One region of the Lysinibacillus sp. ACHW1.5 genome, then DNA from elsewhere that is predicted to be linked to it. Evidence: riboswitches for the same ligand, from Rfam matches in the RefSeq annotation. Region 1 holds a riboswitch; each other region holds the start of a gene.

Region 1 (7,370 bases):
AAAATTCTATTGATTTCTTTGTTCTGCAATCCCCTGAAAAAGGCTACATGACTACTGTAGCCTTTTTATAATAATTAAAATCTTTCTCCCTTACATTCTCTTACGAAAAAGAGTCTATAGAGTAAATTTGAACAAACTATTTCATATATAAAATATGTATGTTTTTTCGATTACTATTTTCATGGTGCTTGTTGTTTTGTTCCTCTAATATGAGGATAAGTGGAGGAATCGATATGAATATACAGGAGATACAGCAATTTTTAAATCTATATCAGACAGAACAAAATGAATCAGAACTTTGGTTAAAGAATAGATTACAGGCAGTTAAGGATGCAGGTGAATATCATCCAACAACAGAGGAGCTAGTTTTTGGTGCACGGGTGGCATGGCGAAATAGCAATAAGTGTATTGGACGTCTGTTTTGGCAGTCACTGCATGTGGTAGATGCACGTGATGTTTTAGATGAAAAGGCTATTTTTCAAAAATTACTAGAACATATTGATTATGCGACAAATCATGGGAAAATTCGTCCAACTATAACAGTGTTTGCTTCAGATAGAGTACGGATTTGGAATCATCAACTAATTCGTTATGCAGGCTATGAAACAGATGCAGGCATTATTGGAGATTCACAGTCCATTAAATTTACAAAAGTGTGTGAGTCGTTAGGATGGAGAGGTAAAGGAACTGATTTTGATGTACTACCACTCGTTATACAGGTGGATAATCGTGCTCCTCAAATGTTTGTAATTCCTGAAGAAAATATAGTAGAGGTCTCAATCCGCCATCCAGAGTCAATCGATGTGGAGAAATTAGGAATGAAGTGGTATGCTGTACCCATTATTTCGAGTATGCGTTTTCAAATGGCTGGAATTGATTTTCAAGCAGCTCCATTTAACGGCTGGTATATGGGAACAGAGATTGGTGCACGAAATTTAGCAGATCATGATCGTTATAATATGTTACCTGCCATTGCAGACATTTTTAATCTTGATACAACCAAACATGCGTCTCTTTGGCGTGATCGTGCTTTAGTAGAACTTAATATTGCTGTTCTTCACTCATTTAAAGAAGATGGTGTGAGCATTGTTGATCATCATACAGCAGCTCAGCAGTTTAAATTGTTTGAGGAGGCAGAAAAATCAACAGGAAGAGAAGTGACAGGCAACTGGACATGGTTAATCCCACCACTTTCCCCTGCCACAACGCATATATTCCATAAACCCTATGTAAATATTTATCATACACCAAATTATTTTTATCAAAAACCATGCTATTAGTGTAAAGGAATTGTTTACTTTCAATACTTTTGATGAGAGAGGGCGCTTACTATGTTAAATCAGCAAATTCCCAATATCCCATGGAGACAATTGACGACACCTTATGGTAGAGGTACAGCCATTCCTAAGCTGATAGAACAGGAGCAATACACACAACTAGCTGAATTAATTGAACATCAAGGTACACTGTGGCAGGTGACACCATGGGTTTTGCTTGTCCTGCTAAAAAAGCTTACTAGTAAAAAATTAGAGGTTGTCTCATTACAAGAGGTACAGTTATATTTAGCTGTGGCACATGCTATTACCAAGGATTATCTCGAGCCAGTCAATACTGTTAAAAATATGCAGGAGCTATTAGACGTCAACTATTTGTGGATAGAAAATGAGGATAATGATGAACAGGAGTGGGAGAAAGAAACGCCAAAGGGCTATGAGGAGCAAGCTTTTGTAGGCTATTACTATTATAGTTATAGGCTTTTACAAGAGGCTGTTCCTATTTTTTCTACTATAACAGCTCGTAATAATGAAGCATCAGAATGCCTTGCTGAATTGCTAACATTACTCCAGCAACCCGACAATTAAGTAATGTGTAAACACTATATAGAAATAGAGCAGATGGAGGAATCTAATCCACCTGCTTTATTTAATTTTAATGCACATATTCATCCTTAGAGGCTCTCATTGAGCAAAAGAAGAGTAACATTGCTACAACGACAAAGAGCCATCCCGCAATATTCCAGCCGCCAAATAAATCATGCAAGTAGCCAAAAAGAATAGGACCAATTGCGGCAAATAAATAACCCAAAGATTGTGCAAAGCCTGATAAATCTGCTGCTTCAAATGCAGTACGAGTACGGAGAGTGAAGAACATCATTGCTAGGGCAAATGAAGAACCACCTGCTAACCCTAGAAGAACCATCCACAGTACCCCAAGACTTGTCCATTCCATGACAACCCCAACAAAGCCTACTAAATAGAAGGATGTAAACATCAATACAAGTGGGCGTTGAGAAGTCATTTTACCGGCAATAATAGGCACTGCTAAGGCCATTGGTACTTGTGAGAATTGCATGATTGAAAACATCCAGCCAGCTTTATCAGGGGCTAAACCTTGAGCAATATAGATCTCAGGTATCCAAGCTGCTGTTGTGTAGAATAATAAAGATTGTAAACCCATTGCCCCTGTGACAGCCCAAGTAACAGGTGATTTCCATAAAGGTGTACTGGTCTTTTTAGATGTAGTAACTGGTTCCGGTTTATTTGACTTTAGTTGAGGTATCCAAATTAAGATTGTAATGAGAACGAGTATGAGTGCAATGGAAAGTGCACCTTGCCAGCCTAACCATGAATTAGCTATCGGATAGCTAATACCAGCACCAAGGCCTGCAGTAAAATTCATGGACATGGTGAAAAAGGCCATTAATAAACCCACATGATAGGGAAATTTCAATTTCAATAATCCTGGAATTAGTACATTTCCAAAAGAAATGGCTACGCCAATTAACACAGTACCCAATAGAAGTAATTCTGTAGTACCAAGTGAACGTAGGACAATTCCTAAGGCCAAGAGAAAAGTTGATAAAAATAATGTTAGCTCAAGCCCTAGTTTGCGTGCTACAACTGGTGCAAATGGAGATATAACAGCAAAAGCCAGCAATGGTATCGTTGTTAGAAAGCCTGCCAATACATTAGATATTCCAAGATCTTCACGGATAAAGGATATAATTGGGCCAACAACAGTTAGTGGCATTCGTAATGTAGAGGCTATAAAGATAACTCCAAAGACTAAAAGTAAGGTTGTTCCTTTCCAGCTAATTTTTTTACTTGGAAAACTAGTGGAATGATCATTTGTAGTCAAAATAAAATCCCCCCTAATAATAATCATTCTAATTGAACTACTATAACACTTTATCACACTATTAAAAATAGTAGAAGATTCATAAAATACAGAACATTTATGGTTGTATTGAAATGTCTATGGTCTTATGTTAGTATAATAAACATCATAAATTTAATAATTATATGCCTCATGTTTGTATTGAGGTAGAGGTCGCGATATTTATAAGTATGCTAATTGAAATGACAAGCATTGATGAAATTAGTTGAAAGGAAATATTGCCGAAGTGTGAGGGGACTTGAAAACCTCATGCTGGGGCTGTCTCCGAAAGGAACAGAACTGTCACGTTTGCACAACGTGTTGAGCTATCATGTAGGAAAAACTGAGGATTAATGTAGCCATCACAGTGTATATGTGATGGCATTTTTTTGCCTCATAAATAGGAAGGAAGCTATATCGTGAGTGAAATAAAAGTAAATCAGCTCGGACATAAAGCACCGAAGCTGAAAAAAGAATTAAAAAGCCGTCATATTACAATGATTTCTTTAGGCGGTACAATTGGTACGGGGCTATTTTTAGCCAGTGGAGGAGCAATTGCTCAGGCAGGACCTGGAGGAGCATTGCTTGCCTATGCTTTAATTGGTATTATGGTGTATTTTTTAATGACAAGTTTAGGGGAAATGGCTGCCTATATGCCATCATCAGGTTCATTTAGTACGTATGCAACGAAATTTGTAGATCCTGCTTTGGGCTTTGCATTAGGCTGGAACTATTGGTATAACTGGGCAATCACCATTGCTGCCGAAATTGCTGCTGTGTCATTAATTATGAAATATTGGTTCCCAGATAGTTCATCAGCACTTTGGACAGTATTATTTATTGCTGTTGTACTGACGTTTAATTTACTATCCGTAAAAAGTTATGGTGAAAGTGAATATTGGTTTGCCATGATTAAAGTAGCAACGGTTATTGTTTTTATTATCATTAGCTTACTAATGATTTTTGGTATTTTAGGTGGGCAGGCTCCTGTAGGTTTCACTAATTTCTTTGTTAGTGATGGGCCATTCCATGGTGGCTTCCTTGCTACATTTGGTATTTTCCTAGCTGCAGGATTTTCATTCCAAGGGACAGAATTACTAGGAATTACAGCTGGTGAAACAGATGATCCTGGTAAAAATATTCCGAAGGCTGTTAAATCTGTATTTTGGCGTATTCTTTTGTTTTATATTTTAGCGATTGGTGCAATTGGGATGTTAATTCCATTTACAGACGAACGTTTATTATCAGAAGATATCGCAGTATCACCGTTTACACTAGTGTTTGACCGCCTAGGTATCGCCTTTGCTGCTTCATTAATGAATGCCATTATTTTAACGGCTATGCTTTCAGCAGGAAATTCAGGACTATATGCATCTTCTCGTATGTTATGGCAATTAGCTATGGATGGACATGCACCTAAATTTTTTGCAAAGCTAAGTCGTAGAGGTATTCCGATTTATGCACTTATGGCAACATTAGCTGTAGGCTGTTTAGCATTTTTGGCATCCTTCTTTGGCGATGGAGTGGTTTATATCTGGTTATTAAATGCTTCTGGAATGTCTGGGTTTATTGCATGGCTAGGTATTGCGTTTAGTCATTATCGTTTCCGCCGAGCGTTTGATGCACAGGGCTTAGATCCAAAGTTATTACCTTATAAAGCCAAATTATTTCCGTTTGGACCATTATTTGCTTTTACAGTTTGTATGATTGTAGTCATTGGACAAAATTACACAGCCTTTACAGGCGATAAGATTGATTGGTACGGTATCCTTGTTTCGTATATTGGGATTCCATTATTTTTAGCATTATGGTTTGGCTATAAAATAAAGCACAAAACAAAAATGCTTCCACTTAAAGATTGTGATTTAAAAGTTGAAGATTAGATAATAGAGCTGTTCTATAAACCAAAGAGTGATGGTTTATGGAGCAGCTCTTTTTTCAACACTCATAAACAAATCACTAATCAAACATCATAAATATGGTAATGTAATATACATATGGAAATTGGGTTTTGATAGGAGAGGTGCATCATAGTGCAAAAGCATATTTTACTTGTAGAAGACGATGAAGCCATTCGTGAAATGGTTTCTAATTACTTAACGATGGAAGGTTTCCATGTCACAACAGTGACTAATGGCGAAGAGGCATTACAAAATTGTTTGCAAAAAACCTTTGACTTAGTCATCTTAGATATTATGATTCCTAAATTAAATGGATTGGAAGTATTAAAGATTATTAGAGAGCAGGCAGCACTTCCTATCATTATTATGTCTGCAAAAGACAGTGATGTTGATAAAGCATTGGGCTTAGGATTAGGGGCAGATGATTATATTGCTAAACCCTTTTCTATGCTGGAATTTTCAGCACGTGTAAAGGCTGTTATCAGAAGAGCTACGAAATACTCTAGTCAAGCTGAACAAAAGCAAGAAGTCCTAGAAATTGATAATTTAAAGATAGATATCGTTAATTTTTCAATAACAAAGAGCGGACAAGAGATAAAGCTGACATCAAAGGAATTTTCCATTTTAAAATTGTTTGTGACAAATCGCCACAGAGTTTTTACCAAAGAGCAAATTTATCAGACGATATGGAAAGATGCCTATTACGGAGATGAAAATATTATAAATGTACATATCAGAAGACTACGTGAAAAAATAGAAGATGATCCGTCACATCCTCAATATATTAAAACCCTATGGGGAATCGGCTATAAATTTGAAGGGTAAAACTATATGATATTTCTATTATTATTAATCATTGTATTGCTAATCGGCATTCTTATTTTTCAATGGAAAATCAAGAAGGAACAAGAACGTGCTATCCAATATATTCATCGAAAACTACACGTAATTGTGAATGAACAGACGTATGAAAAGATTCTAGTAACAACTACAAATTCAGAAATTCAACAGTTACTTATTACACTGAATACTTTGCTAGATCAACATCAAAAAATTCAGGCTACGCATCGTAAAATGGAAAATTCCATGAAAAAGATGTTGGCCTATATTTCACATGATCTTAAAACGCCTTTAACCGTTGTACTTGGCTATATTGAAATGCTTCAACTTCAAAATGGGATTAGTGACGAGGAACAGCAACGTTTACTTAAGGGTGTACATGCTAAAACATTAGAAGTATTAAAAATTATTCATACATTTTTTGACTTGGCAAAATTAGAGGCTGGGGACACAGATTATCCAATCACTAAAATCAATGTCAGTGAAATATGCCGAAAAAATGTTTTGTCTTTTTACGATTTGGTTACTTCACTGGGATTAGATATTAAAATTGATATCCCAGAAAGCTCCATATATGCACTTGGTAATGAAGAAGCATTAAATAGAGTGTTAAACAATCTACTGTCTAATGCTATTGCATATGGAGCAGATGGCAATGTAATTGGAATTACCATAAGAAATGACGAAGTCAATATTGATATTGATGTGTGGGATTGTGGCAGGGGCATTGATGAATATCATATCGATCGCGTTTTTGAAAGAATGTATACGCTTGAGGATTCTCGAAATAAATCTTTCCAAGGTAGCGGTTTGGGACTAACGATTACAAAGAGACTAGTAGAAATAATGAATGGCTCCATCCGTTTATCGAGTATTCCCTATGAAAGAACTATTTTTACGATTTCGTTAAAGCGAATGATGTATTAAATCGATTATGCTTGTAGAGCTTTAATGCTTTGCAGGCTTTTTTACTTAAGAAATATGTAAGAATGCAGTAATAAAATAGAGAGTTTCATTTTTTATAATGAAGCTAGTCACAATTGAGGGAGAGAATTACATGACATACATTGTAAAAACAAATCAGCTTACGAAAGTGTACGATGGAAAGGAAGTTGTTTCTGCTGTCAATATGAACGTTAAGAAGGGAGAAATTTATGGATTTTTAGGTCCAAATGGTGCGGGTAAAACGACTGTTATGAAGATGCTAACTAATCTTACGAAGCCTACAAGTGGGGATGTAGAAATTTTGGGGACGAAATTGACGGATAAATCCTATGAAATACTAAAAAGAATGGGGACAATTATTGAATATCCTATTTTTTATGAAAAATTAACGGCTAGTGAGACCCTGGAATTACATTGTGAATACATGGGTTATTATGATAAGAAAGAAATTGCACATGTTCTTAATTTAGTAAAGTTATCGAATACAGAGAATAAGCAGGTTAAAGATTTTTCTCTGGGAATGAAGCA
Region 2 (7,370 bases), 1.5 Mb from region 1:
AAGGGAGTTCAGCTTGTCCATATATTAGTCTACGTAGTGGTCAGAACCGAAGAAGTTACGGAACATTTGCACTGTAGTTGCACGGTTTAATGAAGCGATGGATGTTGTTAAAGGAATACCTTTTGGACATGCAGCAACACAGTTTTGAGAGTTACCACAGTTTGCAAGGCCACCGTCACCCATAATCGCATTTAAACGTTCATCTTTAATCATAGCACCAGTTGGGTGAGTGTTGAAAAGACGTACTTGTGATAATGGAGCTGGTCCGATGAATGAAGCCTTTTCAGACACGTTTGGACATGCTTCCATACATACACCACAAGTCATACATTTAGATAGTTCATAAGCCCATTGACGTTTACCTTCTGGCATACGTGGACCTTCACCTAAATCATACGTACCATCGATTGGTACCCATGCTTTAACTTTTTTAAGCGCGTTGAACATACGTTCACGGTCAACTTGTAAGTCACGAATAACAGGGAATGTTTTCATTGGCTCCAATTTAATCGGCTCTGTCAATTGGTCTACTAGTGTAGAACATGATTGACGCGGACGGCCATTGATCACCATTGAACATGCACCACAAACTTCTTCTAAACAGTTCATATCCCATGATACTGGTGATGTGTTTACACCATCTTCAGTAACAGGATTTTTTTGAATTTCCATTAAAATTGAAATTACGTTCATACCATGACGGTAAGGCACTTGGAATTTTTGCCAGTAGCTATTGCCGCCTTGTGTATCTTGACGTAAGATTTCCACTTTGACCATTCTTCCAGTATTTGCTGCGATTTGCATAACTTTTAGTCTCCTTTCGCAGAGTAGTCGCGTTTACGTGGTGGGATTAATGAAACGTCGACTTCTTGGTACGTGATGATTGGATTACCAGTAGCTGGGTCAAACTTCGCCATTGTTGTTTTTAAGAAGTTCTCGTCATCACGGTTAGGGAAATCAGGTTTATAGTGTGCACCACGAGATTCATTACGTAATAGTGCACCTTTTGTCATTACTTTTGCAAGCACTAACATATTTTTAAGCTGACGTGTAAAGTGCGCGCCTTGATTGCTCCATTTTTGCGTATCATTGATGTTGATGTTGCTCCAGCGCTCAGTAAGCTCATCAAGTTTTTTCAATGTATCTTCAAGCTGATCATTGTAACGTACTACAGTCATTGTAGCAGTCATCATTTCACCAAGCTCTTTATGCAGTAAGTAAGCGTTTTCTGTGCCTTCCATTTTCATGATAGCATCCCATTTCGCTTGTTCCTCTTTTACACGAGCATCGTAAATCTCTTGTGGAAGATCTTCTGCATGCTTTTTAAGGTGTTTTACATAGTCTACTGCGTTTGGTCCTGCAACCATACCACCGTAGATAGCAGATAATAATGAGTTTGCACCAAGACGGTTTGCACCATGTTGAGAGTAATCACATTCACCTGCTGCAAATAGACCAGGAATTTCAGTCATTTGATTGTAGTCAACCCATAATCCACCCATTGAATAGTGGACAGCTGGGAAAATTTTCATTGGTAATTTACGTGGGTCATCCCCTACGAATTTTTCGTAGATTTCGATGATACCACCAAGTTTAACATCCAATTCATGTGGATCTTTATGTGAAAGATCTAGGTATACCATGTTTTCGCCATTGATACCAAGTTTTTGGTTTACACAAACGTCGAAAATTTCACGTGTTGCAATATCACGTGGTACTAAGTTACCATAAGCTGGGTATTTTTCTTCTAGGAAGTACCAAGGTTTACCGTCTTTATAAGTCCAAATACGACCACCTTCACCACGAGCTGATTCTGACATTAGACGGTTTTTGTCATCTCCAGGAATCGCTGTTGGGTGAATTTGAATGAATTCACCATTCGCATATGAAGCACCTTGTTGATAAACGATAGAAGCAGCAGAACCTGTGTTAATAACAGAGTTTGTTGTTTTACCGAAGATAATACCAGGGCCACCAGTCGCCATAATAACAGCGTCTGCACGGAATGATTTAATTTCTTCTGTACGCATATCTTGCGCTACGATACCACGACAAACGCCGTCTTCATCGATAATAACACCAAGGAATTCCCAGTGTTCATATTTATTTACTAAACCAGCTACTTCATGAGAACGAACTTGCTCATCTAGCGCATATAGTAATTGTTGACCAGTTGTTGCACCAGAGAAAGCTGTACGGTGCATTAAAGTACCACCAAAACGACGGAAATCTAAAAGCCCTTCTGGTGTACGGTTGAACATAACACCCATACGGTCCATTAAGTGGATAATGCCAGGTGCTGCATCACACATACCTTTTACTGGTGGTTGGTTCGCTAGGAAGTCCCCACCATATACTGTATCATCAAAGTGGATCCATGGAGAATCCCCTTCACCTTTAGTATTTACCGCACCATTAATTCCGCCTTGCGCACAAACAGAGTGTGAGCGTTTTACAGGAACTAATGAGAATAAATCAACTTCAGTACCAACTTCAGCTGCTTTAATCGTTGCCATCAGACCGGCAAGACCACCGCCGACAACAATTATTTTGCTTTTCGCCATGATTATTTCTCACTCCTCTTAAAAAATTGCAATGATTGCATGTGCTCTATCGTAGCTTCTATTGAATTATACGAAAGCTAAAATAGCAGCCACACCAACTACACTTAGAATTACGAAAAGAATGTTTGTTACGTAAGTAGCGATCTTTTGAGACTGAGGAGATTGTGTAATACCCCAGCTTACTAGGAATGCCCATAAACCGTTAGATAAGTGGAAAGTTGCTGATAAAATACCAACAATGTAGAATCCAAGCATGAATGGATTAGCAACAATATTCGCCATCATGTCGTAATCAACGTGTGTGCCAAGTGCTTTTTGAATACGAGTTTGGAAAATATGCCATGCAATGAATATCACTAAGAATACACCAGTAAAACGTTGTAAAGAGAACATCCAGTTACGGTACGTGCTGAAACGTCCAGTGTTTGGTGTAGCAGTGAATGCAATGTAGACACCATAGAATGCGTGGAACATTAATGGAATATAGATGACAATCCATTCAACTAGGATAAGGAATGGAATCTTTTCCATTACTGCGGTAGCATCGTTGTAACTTTCTGCCCCGCCTGTTGCTGTAAAGTTAATGAACAGGTGCATCGTTAAAAACAGACCTACTGGAATGATCCCAAGTAGAGAATGTAAGCGACGCCATAAAAACTCTCGATCTTTCGACAAGACTGTTACCCCCCTTAGTACTTAAAATAGCACAACAAAAGAAGTCATCATTTTGTAAATGATACTTCATTGACTGTGTATTTCATCATGGTACAATATTATGACATGTTTATTGTACTCTCAAGAGCTACGAGCGTCAAGGCAACTCGGAGTTTTTCATAGAGCTTATTAAAGAACTAATCTAGTACATGATGCGTCGTTTTTTCTCGAAAAATCTATCATTACTTTATTACCGTTAAATTTTAAGAAAATTCTAAGAAAGAAGGATAACAATGTTAAACACTCCATCTCCTACAATCTCATCATTTGGCTATGAGATCATTCGTGATCATATTCTATCTTCTATACTTGGTAAACATGAAGATGACGTCCTTTATTGGGCAGGTAAAGAGCTTGCTCGCAAGTTCCCATGTAAAAGTCAAGATGAACTTATCGCATTTTTCGCAGATGCCTGCTGGGGTACATTAGAACTCATAAAGGAATCAAAAGATGGACGTATTTTCCAGTTGACAAATGACCCTGAAATTCTGCAAATAAAGCAGCGCAGCTTTAAACTTGAAGCTGGATTTATAGCAGAGCAAATTCAACTAGCTAAAGGCTACCTAACAGAATGCTATAATGAAAAACGGGAAAAGCAACAATACGTCATGTTTACAGTCAAATGGGACGTTAAAGAACGTATTATGAATACCATTCCCTCAGAATAATTAAAAAGGATTGTTTCCCATTAAAGAATGGGATGACAATCCTTCTTTTTTCTTCCTTTTATTTCGGTCAATTACATAAAATGCTGTTTCTTCTATTATTATATGTAAAGTGCTTGCTCTAAATTAAACTCATCATGGAGAGCATTAGCTGCTTGGATCATATCATCCTGTGGTACAACAACGGACACTTTTATTTCAGAAGTACTAACCATTTTTACAGGGATATTTTCACGACGTAACCGATCAAACATACGAGCAGCAACGCCTGGATTGGAAGCCATGCCTGAACCAATAATAGAAACTTTTGCTAGTCCAATTTCGAAGTCAGCAAAACTAAATCCAAGTGATAATTTACTATCCTCTAAAACACGTAATGCTTCCGCAAATTCCTCTTTTAAAATGGAAAACGATACAGTTGGCTTCAACCCATCAATAATGGCTTGGACAATAATATCTACATTAATACGGTTCTCTGCAAGAACCGTAAATATATCTGCTAATGAAGCATTGGAAAAAGCATCATACCCTACTGTTAAACGAATAATATCTGATTCAAATGCAACACCACGAACGACTAAATTTTTTTCCATTTCCACTTCCTCCTTCAATAAAGTGCCTACTGATTCTATTAAACTTGAACGTATAATAACAGGCATTTGAAATTTCTTCGCTAACTCCACCGCACGAGGATGTATGATATGAGACCCTAAATTCGATAATTCCAACATTTCATCATATGAAATTTCTTGAAGCTTTTGGGCATTGGGAACATATCGTGGATCTGCTGTATAAACACCATCCACATTTGTATACATATCTACTCTCTCCGCTTCCAACGCTATGGCAAGTGCAACAGCAGCTGTTTCAGCTCCACCTTTTCCAAGCGTGGTGATATTGTGCACTTCGTCAATCCCTTGTTCTCCAGCAATAACCACAATTTGTCCCTGTGCAAAATGTTCTTCCATACGACTAATATCTATATAGTCGATACGAGCATGTCGATACATACCATCCGTATGTATACCAGCTTGCCATCCAGTTAGAGACACAGCCTCATAGCCTGCTTCCTGCAAGGCAATGGCAAATAAAGCACTAGATAATTGAGAGCCAGTTGACAAAACTGCATCTAATTCTCTTTTCGACACATCGTCAGTTAGTTGGTGTACCATCATTTTCATCTCTTTCGCAGTGTGTCCCATTGCTGCAACGACCACTACTACATCCAATCCTTTGTCCTTTTCAGCAATCGCTTTCCTAGCAGCCTCTTGGATTTGTTCAGTAGAAGCTAATGCAGCTCCTCCAAACTTCATCACGACTTTAGCCATTTCTTTCGTTCTCCCTTCCAGTTCATGTATTTCACCAAATTATGGGGGGTAAAACCGTTTCTAGAAAACTAAAAGGCAGCCTCCACATAACGTGAAAGCTGCCTATAACATGTACAATAATCGTAACTTGCGCATGTGTGATAGCTCTCCGAAACGTTTAGAATCGACAGTCTTACATTTCTTAAATGCAAAACCAGTACAGCAATGGAACAACAATACTGTACTTCGGCAAGCTCCCCTTTCACACAATATCTCTGGACTTGTCCATCCTCCATTGTGTTACTCTTGAATCTTGCACCTCTATCATCACTTTAAAGTGAATGTATTCAATTCATTAAGCCTTAGCGTAAACAAACTAGTCACGCAGTTGGCTCTCCATAACATTGAAAACAATGTTATTTATAACCATAGCACATGCCTATTCCTTTGACAATGATTGTTGCTGAAAATAGCTAAAAATTTGGCTTGCTAAATTAGCGGGCATCCCAGCCTCCTGTAATGCTAGCTCGCTCGCCTCTCGAATTTTTTTGACTGAACCGAAATGTTTAAGAAGCTGTTGCTTTCGTTTTGGTCCTACCCCTTCAATATGATCTAATACAGATTGAATGGCATGCTTCTCATGCTGTTGACGCAAGAAGGTAATAGCAAAGCGATGGACTTCGTCTTGAATTCGTTGTAATAAATAAAAGCCATCACTTGTACGTTTTAAGCTAATCACTTCTGGTGGATCACCAAACAAGAGCTGAGATGTATTATGCTTATCATCCTTGGCTAAACCAGCAATCGGTATAACAAGACCAAGCTCATCTTCTAGTACTTCACGGGCTACTTCCATTTGTCCCTTACCACCATCAATTAAGACTAAATCTGGTAATGGTAGTCCTTCCTTTAAAACACGGATATAGCGACGACGTATAACCTCCTGCATTGCACCGTAATCATCATGCTTGGCTGCTGTACGCGTTTTATATTTTCGGTACTCCTTTTTCGCAGGCTTCCCATCAATGAAAACAACCATAGCAGACACTGCATCCGTTCCATGCATATGACTATTATCAAAAGCTTCAATTCGTAAAGGAGTACTAATACCCATTGCTTCGCCAAGTGCCTCACAAGCACCAATCGTACGTTCTTCCTGGCGCTCTATTAGCTGGAATTTAGCTGCCACAGCAATTTCAGCATTTTTGGTAGCTAATTCAACCAATTCCTTCTTTTGACCTCTTTTCGGTGTGAGCACTTTAATTTCTAATAATTCTGTTAAGATAGCTGCATCAATGGCTTGTGGAATAAAAATTTCTTTTGGCTTAATATGCTCTGGCTTTTCATAAAAGCGCCCAACAAATGTTAAAAATTCTTCCTCTGCATCTTGATAGATCGGGAAAATTGAGACATCTCGCTCAATCAGCTTTCCTTGGCGCACAAAGAAAACCTGAACACACATCCATCCTTTTTCAACAGCATAGCCAAATACATCTCGATTTGTTGTATCACTTGAAACTATTTTTTGTTTCTGCATAACCGTATCAATATGGGCAATTTGGTCTCGGAATTCCTTCGCTCGCTCAAATTCTAGGTTTTCTGCAGCTGCTAGCATTTTAACTTCAAGCTCTTTTTTGACTGCCTCCACACCACCATTTAGAAACTTCGTCATATCCTCAATCATTTCTTGATAAACCTGACCATCAATTTCCTTCACACAAGGTGCTAAGCATTGACCCATGTGATAGTACAAGCAAACCTTGGAAGGTAATTGTACACATTTGCGCAGCGGATACAATCGATCCAATAGCTTTTTCGTTTCACTTGCTGCATAGGCATTCGGATAAGGACCAAAATATTTTGCCTTATCCTTTTTTACCTTCCGTGTCGTAATCAGACGAGGATGTTTTTCATTCGTAATTTTTAAATATGGATAGGTCTTATCATCCGTTAACATGACATTATATTTTGGATCATGTAATTTGATGAGATTCAGCTCTAAAATAAGTGCTTCAATATTTGATGACGTTACAATATACTCAAAATCTTCTATTTCACCTACAAGCCTTTGCGTTTTCCCTTCATGTGTTCCCGTAAAATAAGAGCGTACACGGTTTTTT
Region 3 (7,370 bases), 1.9 Mb from region 1:
AGATGTAAAAAATTGCTCATTCCCATGTCAGAATGGCTCATTAGGATAGCAAAACCGACTTATTCATCGAAACAACTCACTTATTCTATGTATTATCATTGAGAAAGTTCACAAATAGCAGTAAAATTTATGTAAGGGATTAATTTTCAATGAAACTTTATGTCGATTATTTCGTATAAGAAGATAGACATATTGAAAAGCAAGGAGGATGAAACAATGCTTAGTGTCGGACAGTTTTTCTCTAGACATAGTGCCAGCTTTCTTATTTCGCTCACAACTGTTTCTATCGCAGCAATTGCGGCAAATCCTGGATTCTTCCTTGGTGGTTTACTGTTTGCGGGTTCCTATGCGACGAGTACAGCGTTGCTGAAACATAGACAAAAAAAGAAAGTCATGCAAATAGCAGGCATCACAAAAGAAGAATTCAAACACATTGAAACACAAGTATTAACAGCTAATAAGCATATTCAAACATTGAGTCAAAACTATTTACGTGTACGTTCTGTTTCTGCTTTTAAACAACTACTTGAAATGACGCGCATCTCCAAAAATATCGTCAAAATCGTCAAGACAGACCCACGTAAATTTTATAATGTGGAACCATTTTTCTATGCACACTTACCTTCTGCTGTGGAATTAACGGATAAATATACGATGCTTTCCAAGCAGCCTGTGAAGGATAAGGAAATTCAAATAACTTTATCCAAAACACGTGAAACCCTAACTGATTTGAATGACACAATTCAAATTGATTTAAAGGATGCGCTAGCAAATGATATCGATCATCTGCAAATGGAGATTGAATTCGCAAATCGTTCCAATCTTAGACGTAGAGAACAATTGGACTGGCGAGGCGATGATAAATGACAGCAAACGAACACGCATTTCAACTAAATACCATACCAGGGCTTTCTCCACTAGTCCAATCCTATTTAGAAACAACTCCGCAAAACGAGGCGATGGCGACTTATGAAACGCTATCGCCTCTTGCACAAAGTCGTGCATTACTGTATGCCAGTCAAATCGATTTGACTGATTTTGAATCATTGCTGTCCCTTGGGCAAGATTCACAGCGAGCTCTGTCTCAATTTGCTGACCGCATGCTTGCTCAAGTAAAGCAAAAGGATGTCACTAAAATTGGTCAAATGCTTGATTCTTTAATGCAGACGTTAGATCGAGTAGATCCGACTGCTTTGGAACCAAAGAAGCAAACCTTTTTCAAAAAAATCTTTGGCAAAACCGAGCCTAATGTGAAGCAAACACTCACAGAATTTGAACGTATTAGTATACAGGTGGAACGTATTGGTGTTCAGCTGGAACGTGCACAGCTTCAGCTGATCAAAGATGTTGAAAACTTAGAGGCGCTTTATGCCCATAATCGAGGATTTTTTGAGGAATTGGCAACGGCCATTGCCGCAGGACAGATGAAAAAGCAGCAAGCCATTGAGGTAGAGCTACCTGCACAAATAACGAGTGTCCAAGCAACCAAACAGCCACTTGCGATTCAGCAATTAAATGACTTTGCTGCTCAAATCGAAAGACTGGATCAACGTATTTATGATTTACAGGTATCACAGCAAGTCGCTCTGCAAACAGCTCCTCAAATACGTATGATTCAGCAGGCCAATCAAACATTAGCTGAAAAAATTGAGTTTTCTATCGTTACCTTGATTCCGCTCTGGAAAAACCAACTGGCGATGATGCTGTCGATGCATATGGATCATCATTATGCACGTTTAGAGGAGCGATTATCAAGGGCTCATGATCGCTTCTCAAGTCCCACGTTTGAACAGCAAGTTTCGAAGTTTAAAGAAACACAGCAAGAGCTACAAACAGCAATTAAAGATGTTTTTGCCCTGCATACCGCAACTGAACAAGAGAAACAACAGCTACAGGATGTGGCGGGTGCTAGCAGCTATCAGCGAGATTAACAAAAAAATGGGTGGCTCAGCAAATGCTCTGACCCACCCTGTTTGTTTTTATTCAAAATAATCTTTATAATAGCCACCGACATTACCTGTGTTGTCGATGATAAAAAGGAACTCTTCTGTTTCATTTTTCACTTCATATTCTTTCCCTACTGTTAATACGTTTGATACTAAGTATTTCGATGCATTTGTATGTTTGCATGTAACCGTTCGTAATGTTGGCGCATCTTTCCATTTTAAATGTAACATATTCTCTCTACCTCTCTTTACTAGCAAAAGCTAATGTCTATTGCTTATTTTATAATATTTTTGGTCTTTTGTGGAGAAAAAAGAAATACTATACCTATTCTATCCAAAAAAATGAATATTTGAGGTGTTATGATGAGTTTTGGTGGTGTACCGCAATGGTTTTTTATTATTGCTGTAGCATTCGCAATCTGCTTTGTACTTTATGCAGAATGGAATTCTAGAAAATAAGTGAGTCCAACAGGTTGGACTCACTTTTTTGTGCTTATTTTAATGTACGCTTTAAAAATTCCTTTGTACGTTCATGTTGTGGATTGACTAATACTTGTGCTGGAGGGCCTTCTTCCACAATTACACCTTTATCCATAAAGACAACACGATCTGCTACTTCTTTGGCAAATTCCATCTCATGTGTCACAATGAGCATCGTATTGCCCTCGTTTGCTAGCTGACGCATTACCTTTAACACCTCACCCACCATTTCTGGGTCTAATGCAGATGTTGGCTCATCGAATAGCATTACATCAGGATTCATAGATAAGGCCCGAGCGATGGCCACACGCTGCTTTTGTCCACCTGAGAGTTGACGTGGCTTGGCATTCACATATTGATCCATGCCAACGATTTTCAAGTATTTAAGCGCCGTTTCTTCTGCTTCTTTTTTCGAACGTTTTAACACTTTGATTTGGCCCACTGTGCAATTACTTATGACATTGTGGTTGTTAAATAAATTGAACTGCTGGAACACCATGCCTAAATGTGTGCGATATTCTTGAATATTGTGCTTTTCATCTAGGATGTCTTCCCCCTTATAAATAATTTGACCGCCACTTGGCGTTTCTAATAAATTTATGCAACGAAGCAATGTGGATTTACCAGATCCAGAGGAGCCGATTAAACAAACTACCTCTCCTTTTTCCACTTGGAAATTTACATCTTTTAACACTTGGTTACGTCCAAATGATTTACTTAAATGCTCGATTTTAATGACTGCCATTTGTGCGTCCCCCTATACGGCTTCTTTTTGTTCTTTTTGATAGGCATCAGGACCATCTAGACGTTTTTCAACATACAGAAGGATGCGAGATGCGGTAAATGTCATGATGAAATAAAGAACACATGCAACGAAGAATGATTCGAAATAACGGAAGTTGTTACCCGAAATTGATTTTGTTTGGAAGAATAATTCCGTTACTCCAATGACATTTAATACGGCTGTATCTTTAATATTCATGATTAATTGGTTACCTGTCGCTGGTAAAACATTACGCGCTACTTGTGGTAAGACAACATGAAGCATAATTTGGAAGTGGTTCATGCCAATTGCTGATGCTGCCTCGTATTGACCATTATCAATGGATACAATACCGCCACGAACAATTTCTGCCATATAGGCCCCTGTATTGAGGGAAACGACTAAAATACCTGCAGTAATAAAGTGCATATCGATACCGAATGCGATATCTAATCCGTAGTAGACAACCATAGCTTGTACAATCATTGGTGTACCACGGAAAAATTCAACATAGCATGTTAGTATAAAATTAATGAGCTTTAAGCTATAAAATTTCACACCTTTTTTACGAACTGGAATCGTATGCATAATTCCGATGAAAAATCCGATAAATGCACCAATAATTGTACTAATACTTGAAATCAGTAACGTATAATACGCACCTCGTAAAAACATTTGCCAGTTGTTTTCAATAATTGAAAGTATCCACTCAAGACTCATGATGTTCCTCCTAACAATGTCATCTTGCTCGCTTATTTCTTTTGTGTCCTAGCTCTTTCTACCATTCTATGATTTGTCACGCTAGGACATTATCATTATGTAGAGAGGTTCTCATTTTGATAATGATGAAATGATCATGCACGGACTAATTGCTAGTCCGTGCCCTGTCATTATTGTGCTGCTGGTTGTTGAGAAATAGCTTCTTCCATAATCGCTTGACGATCATCTTCTGAAATGCCTTTTAGGATTTCATTGATTTTTTCACGATTTGCGTCATCTTTACGTAAGCCTACAGCAATTGAAGTATTTGATAGGTCTGTATCAAAGCCTTCTTCAAATGCTACATAGGTGAATTTATCGTTGGCAGCAGAAGCGGAAATGCCCTCTGGACGTTCAGCTACATAGCCATCAATTTTACCTGCTTCTAACGCCACACGCATTGCTGGGAAGCTCTCCATTGCTGTTTGCTTTTCTACGCCTTTAATTTGATCGATAACTGTGTAGTTTGATGTATTTAATTGTGATGTAATTTTAGCACCTGAGAAGTCTTGAATCGATTTTGCGCCTTCATATTTGCTACCTTTTTTAATAACCATAACAAAATCAGAAGTATAATAGTTTTCTGTAAAATCAATTGTTTTCTTGCGTTCTTCTGTTGGTGACATACCTGCAATAATTGCATCAATTTTGTTTGATTGTAGCGCTGGAACTAAACCGTCCCACTCCATTTTAACAATGACTAACTCTTTGCCTAGACCTTCAGCGATTTTCTTTGCCATTTGTACATCATAGCCACCTGCGTACTCTGCATTATCCGCAATTTTCACTGCGCCATTTGCATCGTCTTGCTGTGTCCAGTTGAACGGTGGGTAGCCAGCCTCCATTCCAATTCGGAATTCACCGCCGCCTTCTTCTTTGTCAGTTCCAGCATCACTTGAACCGCCCTCTTTTTTGTCACTTGTGCCACATGCAGCTAGCACAATTGCCGTCATGATAGAGATCATTACTAACAACCATTTTCTTTTCATGAAAAACTCCCCTTTTCTGTAAAAAAATAAGACAACTGTACTAAAAAAGACCTAAGTATATTGAACTTAGGTCTTACCTTTTATGACAGTTGCCCAAATCCTCACTATAATTTCCATGTTTCCGAGATAGCACAACCTAGTAAATCTGGAAATCCATTTACTAGGACAGTCCTGCACTTATTCACTGCAGACCCAGTATAAAAGTACGAGCTCCTTTTATACTTCGGCGATATTTCCTTCTTCATTGCGTCTTCGCTTGCTTTTACTCAACAATGAACTAATAAATACCGCGCCTCTACCTCACTGGTAACAATTCGTGAGGTTTGTTTATTTAATTGATATTTAGATACTACTATAAAACTAATATGTTCGTCAAGACGATTTTAACATTTTTCTGACTAATGACAATATTAGGATATTGTGCGTTCTGCTTCCACTTTAAATCATTAAACTTTTATTGATATTTCTGAAAATTACAACAAATATTTATTATAGCGTATGTTCTATATGTGAGAAAAGTTGCGTTTTTTTCTTTCTTTGCTCCTCTAAACGATGTAACATTCGTACTCTTTCAAGCATAGAATCGATCAATACCTTTCGTCATACAAAAAACCCTGCTGAACATTGTTCGCAGGGTTTAATGGCATTATGAATTTAATAATAAATCTTCAGGATTTTCGATTAATTCTTTAACTGTTTTTAAGAATCCTACAGAATCTTTACCATCGATGATACGGTGATCGTATGAAAGTGCTACATACATCATTGGACGGATTTGAACTTCACCATTTACTGCAACTGGACGGTTTACAATTGAGTGCATACCTAAAATACCAGCTTGCGTACCGTTCATAATTGGTGTTGACATTAATGAACCGAATACACCACCATTTGTGATTGTGAATGATCCACCAGCCATATCATTTAAGCCTAATTTTTTATCACGAGCTTTTGTCGCTAAGTTAGCAATATCTTTTTCGATTTCTGCAAAGTTTTTGCTATTTGCATCGCGTACAACTGGTACGACTAAACCTTCTTCAGTTGATACAGCAATACCGATATCAAAGAAGTTATTTAAATGAATTTCATCGCCAGAGATTTGAGCGTTTACGTATGGATATTTTTTCAATGCTGCAACAACAGCTTTAGTGAAGAATGACATGAAACCAAGTTTGATGTCGTTTGCTTTTACAAACTCTTCTTGTTTACGTTTACGAAGTGCCATGATGTTTGTCATGTCAATTTCGTTGAATGTTGTTAACATTGCTGTTGATTGTTTAACTTCTAATAAACGTTTTGCAATTGTTTGGCGACGACGGCTCATTTTTTCAATTGTTACACGGTCAGAATTAGCTGCTGGTGTGAATACTACTGGGCCACCTGAAGTTGCTACGGATGTAGGTGCTGCTGCTGGTGCTACAGCTGGTGCTGTACCATGAGCTGCTACATCTTGTACACGTACACGTCCTTGTGGATCTACTGGAGATACCGCTGCAAGGTCAATACCTTTTTCACGTGCAAGACGACGTGCTGCTGGAGATGCAACTACACGCTCACCAGAAGTTTCTTCTACTACTGGAGCTGCTGCAACTGGTGCAGGTGCTGCTTGTGGCGCTGCTGGTGCAGGTGCTGCCTCAGTTGGTACTGCCGCTGCTGGAGCTGCTGCTGCGCCTTCGCCTGCTTCTACTACTGCGATAACTTGACCAACTAGTACAGTATCGCCTTCTTCAGCTAAAATTTGTGTTAATACACCTGCTTCTTCAGAAATGATCTCAGCGTTTACTTTATCTGTTTCAAGTTCAACGATGAATTCACCTTTTTCAACGCGATCGCCCACTTTTTTTACCCACTGTGCGATACTACCTTCTGTAATCGATTCTGCTAATTCAGGGACTTTAATTTCAGCCACTTTCATTTCCTCCTTTGATTAACGTGCATGACGCACATAGAAGGGCTACTGCTTAAGGGCAAGTAGCCCGGTTTCAAAAATTGATATATATTATTTAACCTTTACTGGCTCAGCAACCGCTTCTTCAATAAGAGCTGCTTGTGCTGCTTTATGAGAATCTGCATCCCCTTCAGAAGTTGAGCTCATTGCAGGACGGCCTACATAGCGAAGTTTTTTACCTTCTGAAAGTTCATATAATGTTTCTAATGCATAATTCCATGAGCCTTGGTTTTTAGGTTCTTCTTGTACCCAAACTATCTCTTTTGCATTAGGATACTTAGCAATGATACCAGCTACTTGCTCTTTTGGGAATGGGTAAAGTTGTTCTACACGAATAATGTGTAGGTGATCGAAGCCTTCGCCATCTTTCACGCGCTCTGCTAAGTCGATCATCACTTTACCTGTACCTAAAACGATACGCTCTACAGCTTCTGGTTTAGCCCCTAAGCCTGGTTGTTCAATCACTTCTTGGAATGAACCATTTG

The links. Region 1 has a riboswitch for lysine ahead of L6W14_RS01295 (amino acid permease). Riboswitches for the same ligand answer to the same signal wherever they lie in the genome.
Region 2: it holds a riboswitch for lysine, as region 1 does, so the genes downstream of both, L6W14_RS16480 (aspartate kinase) here and L6W14_RS01295 (amino acid permease) in region 1, are expected to answer to the same signal.
Region 3: it holds a riboswitch for lysine, as region 1 does, so the genes downstream of both, L6W14_RS10640 (transporter substrate-binding domain-containing protein) here and L6W14_RS01295 (amino acid permease) in region 1, are expected to answer to the same signal.

The regions. Positions count from the first base shown of each region.
Region 1 covers NZ_CP091777.1:259,455-266,824, forward strand. Annotated here, with positions in the region: gene L6W14_RS01280 (nitric oxide synthase oxygenase) at 234-1,280, shown strand; gene L6W14_RS01285 (hypothetical protein) at 1,332-1,862, shown strand; gene L6W14_RS01290 (CynX/NimT family MFS transporter) at 1,930-3,138, opposite strand; lysine riboswitch at 3,317-3,493, shown strand; gene L6W14_RS01295 (amino acid permease) at 3,576-5,039, shown strand; gene L6W14_RS01300 (response regulator transcription factor) at 5,190-5,882, shown strand; gene L6W14_RS01305 (sensor histidine kinase) at 5,889-6,824, shown strand; gene L6W14_RS01310 (ABC transporter ATP-binding protein) at 6,955-7,370, shown strand, end outside.
Region 2 covers NZ_CP091777.1:3,281,666-3,289,035, forward strand. Annotated here, with positions in the region: gene sdhB (succinate dehydrogenase iron-sulfur subunit) at 25-804, opposite strand; gene sdhA (succinate dehydrogenase flavoprotein subunit) at 810-2,564, opposite strand; gene L6W14_RS16470 (succinate dehydrogenase cytochrome b558 subunit) at 2,631-3,239, opposite strand; gene L6W14_RS16475 (YslB family protein) at 3,512-3,946, shown strand; gene L6W14_RS16480 (aspartate kinase) at 4,045-5,271, opposite strand; lysine riboswitch at 5,405-5,582, opposite strand; gene uvrC (excinuclease ABC subunit UvrC) at 5,690-7,370, opposite strand, start outside.
Region 3 covers NZ_CP091777.1:2,156,764-2,164,133, reverse strand. Annotated here, with positions in the region: gene L6W14_RS10665 (5-bromo-4-chloroindolyl phosphate hydrolysis family protein) at 217-867, shown strand; gene L6W14_RS10660 (toxic anion resistance protein) at 864-1,931, shown strand; gene L6W14_RS10655 (DUF6501 family protein) at 1,980-2,177, opposite strand; gene L6W14_RS10650 (amino acid ABC transporter ATP-binding protein) at 2,440-3,171, opposite strand; gene L6W14_RS10645 (amino acid ABC transporter permease) at 3,184-3,909, opposite strand; gene L6W14_RS10640 (transporter substrate-binding domain-containing protein) at 4,080-4,937, opposite strand; lysine riboswitch at 5,057-5,243, opposite strand; gene odhB (2-oxoglutarate dehydrogenase complex dihydrolipoyllysine-residue succinyltransferase) at 5,584-6,846, opposite strand; gene L6W14_RS10630 (2-oxoglutarate dehydrogenase E1 component) at 6,937-7,370, opposite strand, start outside.